2 regions of the Planococcus sp. APC 3906 genome follow, and region 2 is predicted to be linked to the other one. Evidence: predicted binding sites of a transcription regulator. Region 2 holds the regulator's gene; the other holds the start of a gene.
What was found. Region 2 encodes LexA, which represses DNA repair genes until DNA is damaged. Its sites were predicted from a motif close to CGAACATATGTTCG; they were not measured.
Positions count from the first base shown of each region.

Region 1: QMA09_RS14795 (YhjD family protein) is a predicted target of LexA. The motif match lies at 2,216-2,229, and genes of this name have one in related genera.

Region 1 covers NZ_JASDCW010000032.1:1,882-6,290, forward strand. Annotated here, with positions in the region: gene QMA09_RS14790 (ABC1 kinase family protein) at 28-1,644, shown strand; gene QMA09_RS14795 (YhjD family protein) at 2,251-2,616, shown strand; gene QMA09_RS14800 (competence protein ComK) at 2,662-3,216, opposite strand; gene QMA09_RS14805 (IDEAL domain-containing protein) at 3,394-3,633, shown strand; gene uvrB (excinuclease ABC subunit UvrB) at 3,860-4,409, shown strand, end outside.
Region 2 covers NZ_JASDCW010000004.1:133,054-137,462, reverse strand. Annotated here, with positions in the region: gene tkt (transketolase) at 1-383, opposite strand, end outside; gene QMA09_RS04180 (DUF896 domain-containing protein) at 508-741, opposite strand; gene QMA09_RS04175 (YneB family resolvase-like protein) at 800-1,453, opposite strand; gene yneA (cell division suppressor protein YneA) at 1,450-1,767, opposite strand; gene lexA (transcriptional repressor LexA) at 1,933-2,553, shown strand; gene QMA09_RS04160 (class I SAM-dependent methyltransferase) at 2,614-3,348, opposite strand; gene QMA09_RS04155 (hypothetical protein) at 3,419-3,613, opposite strand; gene QMA09_RS04150 (hypothetical protein) at 3,786-3,986, opposite strand; gene QMA09_RS04145 (TM2 domain-containing protein) at 4,226-4,409, shown strand, end outside.

The DNA of each region.
Region 1 (4,409 bases), on a different contig from region 2:
TAAGCGCAGAGAGGGGGACGCGCATTAATGAATCAGTTTTCATTCATTCGCATATATCGCATTGTCTTCATGGCCGTTAAATTTTATACACAAGCTACGTTGTTCCAACGGCGCCACCGAGGCGCCTGGAATCCTCTCGTGGAGGAGAAATGGAACACCCTGGTAACGAAACAAGCGAAACAATACAAAACTTTGGCGCTGAAACTTGGCGGGCTAATGATCAAGATGGGGCAATTCCTGTCAACTCGGGCCGACATCATGCCAAAGTCTTTCCTCGAAGAACTGGAGGGATTGACGGATCGTGTGCCGTCAGTGGAACGTGAGAAAATCATTTCTGTCTTGGAGACAGAATGGAATTCGCCTTATTCCAGCTATTTGGCGGAACTGTCCGAAGGGGCTGTCGCTTCCGCATCTATTGGAGAAGTCTATAAAGGAACGTTGAAAGACGGCACAGTCGTGGCCGTGAAAATCCAGCGGCCCGGAACCGAGAAATTGCTGCGGGCAGACTTCCAGGCGATGCGCATCGTCATTTGGTTTATGAAGACCTTTACGCCGCTTTCCAAGCAAATCAATTTCACGCAGCTTTTCGGGGAAATGACCGAAACGATCGGTGCGGAATTGAACTTCCTTCAGGAACTGCAAAGCGGCCGCGCGTTTGCGGACCGTTTTTCGGAAATGGACGGCATCCGTTTCCCCGTCTATTTTGATGATTTGTCGACGCGCCGCGTTCTTGTCATGGAATGGATCGAAGGGGCACGCATCACCGACTTGGCGTTTATTGAAAAACACGGGCTTGACCGCCATGAAATCGCGGAGCGGCTGTTCATCCTGTTTCTCGAACAGATTTTGTACGGCGGCCAATTCCACGCCGATCCGCATGGCGGAAACATTTTGCTGAAGCCCGACGGCACGATTGTGCTGATCGATTTCGGCATGACTAGCACAATCACGGCCGCTGATTCCCAAGCCGTTTTGCGGATTGCAGAAGGCATCATCTTCAAAAACTACGAATTGGTCCTTGATGCGCTTGAAGAGCTGCGGTTCCTATTGCCGCAAGCGAACCGCGAGCTTTTGGCCGATACGATTTCCCGATTGGTCGCTGCTTATGAATCAGACGAGCTGATGCAGATGGACAGCTTTGTCGTGGAGCGGCTGTTCAAGGACATGCAAAACATCGTCCGGACACAGCCTGTACAGCTGCCAGCTGAGTTTGCATTCTTCGGGCGCGCGGCTTCAATCTTTGTTGGCGTTCTCAACGTCTTGGATCCCGGCATTGACCTCTTGGCATTGGCGCGGCCTCGTGTTCTGGAATGGGCGTCGACCCAAAAAGAAGGCAAGCCTGTCTTCGGCAAAAGCGATGTGCTGCGCTGGGTGCTCAACGCATCGGGTCCATTCCGGGTGCTGCCGCAGAAAGTCATCAGTTATTTGGAAGAGCCGGAGCGCATGCGCCATTACATCGAAAATCGCGACGGACGCAATCGCCAGCATGAGCGCGATTTGCAAAGCCGCATGTTTGCCGGCATCTTCACCATCCTGTCGTTCACCGGCATTTCGGTGTCGGTGTGGTTCTGGCATGAGCCGTTCATGTGGGTGTCTTCCGGATTTTTCGTCGGTTCATTATGGATTTACCGTTCAATTAAATGAAAAGAGCTGTCCGGAATTCTGCAAAACAGAATTCCGGACAGCTCTTTTTTTCATGGCAAGACCGTATGTATAAGTTGAACTAAAGAAGTATCATATTGAAAATCGCTTCGGACGCTTTGGGCAGTGCAAAGACGATTGCTCCTGCGCAAACTCGTCGCAAAGAAGTTGCCAAAAGTATTTGGCACTCCTTGGCTCTCGCAATGAGACGACATGAACACTCGTCTCATTGCTTCGCCTAGCCCCTTGACGCGCCTCCGCTAAGATATCTCTCGATATGGAGCAAAACAGCTGAGAAAACCTTACTGCTCCTGCAGCGCTATGCGCTTCGTCGCAAAGACTTGCCCTCGCAAGCTTCGGGTAAGTCTTGCCTGCGGGAAAGCGAGATAGCCGAGACCCCGCAAGGAGCAAAGCGACTGAGGAGGCTTGGCGCTCGCCCGCGGCAAGCGTAGCTGTTTTGCGGAATATCGATTATGAATATTCATTAGTTCAACTTATATAGGTGAATATCGTAGAAAGGATTATTTAACACAGGCTATTGCAATTTCCTGAAATGACGCTAAAATTAAAAATAAGAACAAACGTTCCCTTTTTGAGGAGGTGCTAAGAATGCCGTTAATCTCACAAGAGGAAATCGTCTATTTTGAAAAAGCGATGTATTTGCCGATGGTGCTGATCATTTTGGAGCGCGACCGTGCATTATTCGAACAGGGTCCTTTTAAATTGAAGAGGCCATACGTTGAATTGGTGGATGGAGCGATTCGGAAAGTTCAGAAGGAGCTGAAGGAAACGAACATCCATATGCGCAAGCAGCATATGAAAATGCTGAAGGGGACAGGCGATGACACCTTTACTGAATATGTCTTTTACCATGGGGGCTACGAAGATCACAGGCGCTATTTGAATTTGCGCCTACGCAATCAAGTGGAGGAGCTGCTGCGAATCTATTTGGCGATGGCCCACCGGGAGATTTAACCAGGGCCGCCAGCCGCAAATGAACAATAACTGAAGTTTCGCCGGTCAATCCATCGGATGCTGAGCGCGGGGCGGATATCGCCGCTTCGTCAAATAGACCATCTGCTGTTTATGGATTTGCTGGGAATTCCTGAAAAAGCGGCGCAGCGAACCGGCAAACGAATGCTGGTTTCTAAGGGCGATGGGCGACACATCAAGCGGTACGCTGATGCCGTTGCTCAAGTGTACAAGACTTCCTTTAATCGTGTCTTCACTGTCGATCAACTCGACCGCATCAAAATTGAACCAAACAGAATCGCGGTTCTTCGGTGAATGGGTAGGAAAGAAAATGAGCGGGCTGCCATAGTATTCCCCGATGATGACAGGTGGCTTATGTTTGACCCGGATCGCTTTCTGGGAATAGAGGGTGGCGCTTTCGAGGGATCCCCTGTAAAATCTGCACGAAGAACTGATGATTTTATAGACGGATTCCTCTACGATGAATTCGCTGCGGTCTTCAATGACCCGCGTCCAGTTTCTATGGCCGTCAATATACGGCAAAAGTGCATAGGTATTGCTGCACACCGTATATGATAAGAGCTGATGATTCTTTTTGCTCATGTATTATACACCCCTCAAATTTACTATACATATAACATTATAAGGAAAAAATGCAAATTAGCAAAGGCTTTGCGGAGGAAAATAAAATATATTCTATTTCATTAGAATTTTCAAAAAACGATTGTTCTTTGCAAAATTATATTGTATACTAATGAAAAGCATTCGGGGTGATGAAGAATGGAAAACTATTATTCTTACGCTGATTTCATGAAAGCGATGGCTCAAACAAAGAAAGCGACTGAAGCGGAAAAACTTTTGAACGATATCTACCTGGATCTATTCCTAAAGCATGTTCACCGCTCTCAGCAAGAAGAACAGCTGATGAACCTCATCGATGAAGCCCTGGACAATAACGACCGTGAAGCATTCAACACGTATAGCGAACAATTGAAGACATTAAAACACGAAGAAGAATGAGCAAGCAGCTTTTTAATAGAATAAGATTCAAAAATGCATCGGACCCAGTCCGATGCATTTTTTTGCGTTTTAAGGCAATGAAGGGTCTCTATAAAGGGAAATAGATTCTCTAAGCACCATTGAAGATTCAAAAGAAATAGCGAAAAAACATATGTTCGCTTTTTGTTAGGGGATTTTTAGGGCATATGATAAAATAGAGACAATGAACGAACGGAGGGCATCAACCATGAAACAGGAATTCAATCTTCAGGCACCCTATGAGCCTGCAGGCGATCAGCCGGCTGCAATTGCCGAACTGACGCAAGGAATCATCAACGGCAAGAAATGCCAGACGCTGCTCGGGGCGACAGGGACAGGGAAGACGTATACAATGTCGAACGTCATCCAGCAAGTGAAAAAGCCGACGCTCGTGATGGCGCATAACAAAACTTTGGCGGGGCAGCTCTACAGCGAATTCAAGGAATTTTTCCCGGATAACGCGGTTGAGTATTTTGTCAGCTACTACGATTATTACCAGCCGGAAGCCTATGTGCCGCAATCGGATACGTTCATCGAAAAAGATGCCAGCATCAATGATGAAATCGATAAGCTGCGCCACTCGGCGACGAGTTCGTTGTTCGAACGCGATGACGTCATTGTCATTGCCTCGGTCTCTTGCATCTATGGCCTCGGTTCCCCGAAAGAATACCGGGAGCTCGTGGTTTCGCTGCGCAAAGGGATGGAAATCGAGCGCAACCAGCTGTTGCGAAAACTGGTCGATGTGCAATACGAGCGCA
Region 2 (4,409 bases):
ATGCCCACTGCCATGCCGATTCCTTGGCCAAGTGGTCCAGTTGTCGCTTCTACGCCAACTGTGTGGTGATATTCCGGATGTCCCGGTGTTTTCGAATCCCATTGGCGGAAGTTTTTGATCTCGTCCAATTCAAGCCCGTAGCCGCTCAAATGCAGCAAGCTGTATAAAAGCATTGAACCATGCCCCGCTGACAGTACGAAACGGTCACGGTTGAACCAGTTCGGATTTTTCGGGTTGTGGTTCATGTGTTTAGTCCATAATGTATAAGCCATAGGAGCTGCTCCCATTGGCAATCCCGGATGCCCTGAGTTCGCTTTCTCAATCGCATCGATGGAAAGTGTACGTATAGTAGTTACCGCAAGTTGATCTGCATGGTTTGACATAAAAACATCCTCTCATTAACAATTTTAATCCTATTCTAGTGTAGTCAACAATAGGCAAGAATACAACTAGAAATGCGCAATAGCCGAGCGCTGAAGTCTAGGCACAACAAAAAAAGAATAAGTATTAATTTAAATACTTATTCTCCCGAATATTTTTGACTTTCTCCGGCGTAACATCGTTGCCTTCCGGATCAATCACTTTTACGTTTTCAATTGTGCCGCGCATCGTTTGGCGGAAAGTCGACAAGTATTCCTGGCGCAATGCAGATTGTTCTTTTGCCTCTTCAATGGACAAGCCCGCGGTCTTGGATTTTCGTGATAATTCGTTAATGCGTTTTATTTTATCTGGTGATAACAATAGAATCCCGCCTTTCTTCTACCATATCGTACAAAAGAAGCGGGATTTCTGCAATATATTAGCCTTCTTTCATCTCAAGGAATTCCCTGTAGCGTCTGTGGACGGTTGCTTTGCTTGCCTGATAGCCGAAGCCTTGCAGCGTTACCGCAATTTCATGGAACGTCAGCCCATTCTGTTTCAGGCTGACAATCTGGTCGATCGGCAGGTCTAAGCGCTCGCGGCCATCAGGGTTGCCCCGGCCTTTAAGATTGCGTTCAGGCTTGTAGCCATTTTCAACAGCGCGTTTCATGCCGCGTTTGATCTTGGCATTATGTATTTTGCGCTGGTACTCTTCAACAACCGCTAAAATCTCCAATACCATGTCATCCATATCGTTCAATGCGATGGGTCCTTGATCGGTCAATGTAAAAACCTCCACGCCATATTTTTTCATGACATGAAGCAGCGCGATTCGTGCATGGCCACGGCCAAGGCGGGTTTCATCCTGGATGAATACCGCTGAAACTTTATCGGTTTTAATGACGTTGAGCATCTCCAGAAGCCCTTCCCGGTCCATTTCGTAGCCGCTGTGCTGATCTGTAAAGATGTCTGAAACCATGTATCCTTGTGCAAATGCGAATTTCAATAATTCTTCTTCCTGCCGTGCAAGTGAACTTTCCTGTGTGTCTTTCGTGGTGCTGACGCGGCAATAAATTAATGCAGATTTCTTCATTCTGCATCACCCGCCAGTTTGGTGGTTTCGTCTGGGGCGAATTTCAGTTGTTCGCTGGGGATTTTGATCGATTGTCCGGCTATGATCTTCGGAGTGCTTAAGCCGTTCTCCTTCATGATTTCTTCAATCCACTCCTGATGGGGAGTATTGCCGCTGAAAGATTCCGCAAGTGTCCATAAAGTATCGCCTTGTTCAACTTGCACCAGGCTCATTTGGCCTTCCTGCGCATTATGGGTGAACACCGAATAAAATGAAAAAGATAGGATCAGAAGAAATAGTACTGTCAGGTAAGAATTTTTTTGGATGAATGTCATAAGAACCGCCTCCTAAGAATGTGTGTTCGGAATGTATGTTCTTACTTTAATGCGAACAAGTGTTTTTGTCAACAAATAAATTCGAACCTATGTTTGCATTTCATATCCCAAGTTGGTATACTATTGGTAGAAAACATGCTGAACTACTAAAAAGAGGTGAAACTGTTGAAAAAAGTATCGAAGCGCCAAGAAGATATTTTGACATTCATAAAAGATGAAGTCCGGGCTAAGGGCTATCCGCCATCCGTACGTGAAATCGGAGAAGCAGTTGGCTTGGCATCAAGCTCGACTGTCCATGGCCATCTTGCCCGCCTTGAAAGCAAAGGCTTGATCCGCCGCGACCCGACAAAACCGAGAGCAATCGAAATTATCAGCACAGACGATTCACTGATCGAGAAAAGCCCTGTCCTTCATGTACCGCTCGTCGGTAAAGTAACTGCTGGCGTTCCGATCACTGCGATTGAAAATGTGGAAGAATATTTCCCGCTCCCACAAACCTACGGAACAGAAGACGACCATATTTTCATGCTTGAAATCATGGGAGAAAGTATGATTGAAGCTGGCATCCTGAATGGTGACTATGTCGTAGTTAAACAACAGCAAACCGCTAACAACGGCGACATCGTTGTGGCGATGACCGCTGATGACGAAGCGACAGTCAAACGATTTTTCAAAGAAGACAATTATTTCCGCCTGCAGCCTGAAAACTCATCGATGGATCCAATCATCGTAGACCAGGTCTCCATCCTTGGAAAAGTGGTCGGCGTATACCGCCAATTACATTAATCACATACACAAGCATAAAAGCGCCGAGAGAAATTTCTCTCAGCGCTTTTTTAATTGCCATTATTTTTTTTGGCCAGCCAAAATCAGCATCAGCGGAATGCGTTCCCGCCGTTCAAACTCAGCATCGGAATCAAAATTGGCCCGCACAGGATGGCCCTCTTTGAGTGCCGTTACAGTAAGCGCTGCATTCGCAAGCGCTGTGAAATAGGTTTCAATTGTCCGGTGATGCTTGACGACCGTCTTTCCTATCCAAGGTTCTTGGCGTTTGCCTTCCTTGAAATAATCATCCACCAGCCAATCGCCTCTAAGCTCCCCTTGGTCTTTGCTGGTAAATGCTGCTGTGGTAACCGGGTGCTGTACAGTGAAAACGAATTTCCCGCCCGGCAGCAGCGAGCGGTGGACTTCTTCAAACAAGCGCTCGATATCTGACAGGTAATGGATGACAAAACGGGAGACGATCAAATCGTATTGCGCACCGTTTGCTTTAAACAGCTCAAGGTCTGCTGTTTCGATTTCCCCTCCCAGAGACGCTGTGGCTTTGGTAGCCAATTGCGCCATCTCTGTAGAGCCTTCAATCCCTGTATACGATGCCGCCCCTGCCGCAAGCAGCTTTTGGCCGAATGAGCCGTCTCCGCAGCCCAGATCCAAAATTTCTTTGCCTTTGACGTCGCCAGCCAGCTTCCAAATTATCGGTTCTTCAATCGCGTTGTTTGGACTTTCTTTGCGGTTGCGCCGCTTTAAATAACGATTCAAAAAATCTTTTTCATCGTAAACACTTGAACCTCTGTATTCCATCCATAGCCAGCTCCCTGCCATTAATTTTCTGCATAAAAAAAGCATCCGATAAAACGCGATGCTTCAGGCCTTATAATTCATAGACCATGATGTATTTTACTTGAGTGATGGTGATACGGTATAGGCGATCGTTGTCCTGGTCAGTAATTTCAAACGTGCCATGGGTAGGAATATTCCGCAATGCTGATTCCTTATCTTCTGCATATGATGTCAGGACAATAGTATTGCCTTGGTCAAAATAAAATTCCACTTGAAAAGTTTTCATGCATAGGGCCTCCTTAAAATCAGATTATTTTCGCTTCTGTCTATCATACACCATGAAAGGGGTGTGTTGTGCATTCTTTTTTTGAATTCAATCGCATAAAAAAATAGGGAAAACCCCGGATACGGACTCTTGGGGAGCCGAATCCGGGGTACCGGTTTTCCGAAGATCGTATTCAATTTTTGCTTTCTTGCTTTTGCTGTTCCGAAATCCACCAATCGATATGCCTCAAGTCAAAAAAGATTGTATTGGCGTAGGACTGGCTATGTGGAATCTGCCTTTTTGCAATGCCTTCATTAATCTGCTCTTCAGTCATCGGGCACCCTGCTGATTCTAAATACTTCAGCAGATCTTTTACCCCTTGAATTTTTGTCAAATTAATCACCCCCCACAAAATCTTCTTAAGCACTAAGAAAATTCAGTACGGGTTATTAATCCTATTTATGAATTCTATTAAATAATACCCCGGTGCCCATTGCGCTAAACGCTTCATAATAATAATTCCGGAAAAAATTTTAAAAATAAAAATACATTTTATGTATTTTAATTAGTTAATTAGCTTTACAAATGCTAAAAAATTAGTAAAATCAAATTATAAGGGGAGTGAGAGAAAAGATGGATAATCTTTTAGCAAAACAGAATTTAAATGCACAGCAATTGACGTTATTGAATGGTGAATATGAGGACAAGAAAAAGAGCACGGCGGCAGCCTATCTTCTCTGGTTCTTCTTGGCGCCGATCGGTGCACACAGATATTATTTGGGAGACATCGGTGTAGGAATTGCGATGACATTAACAT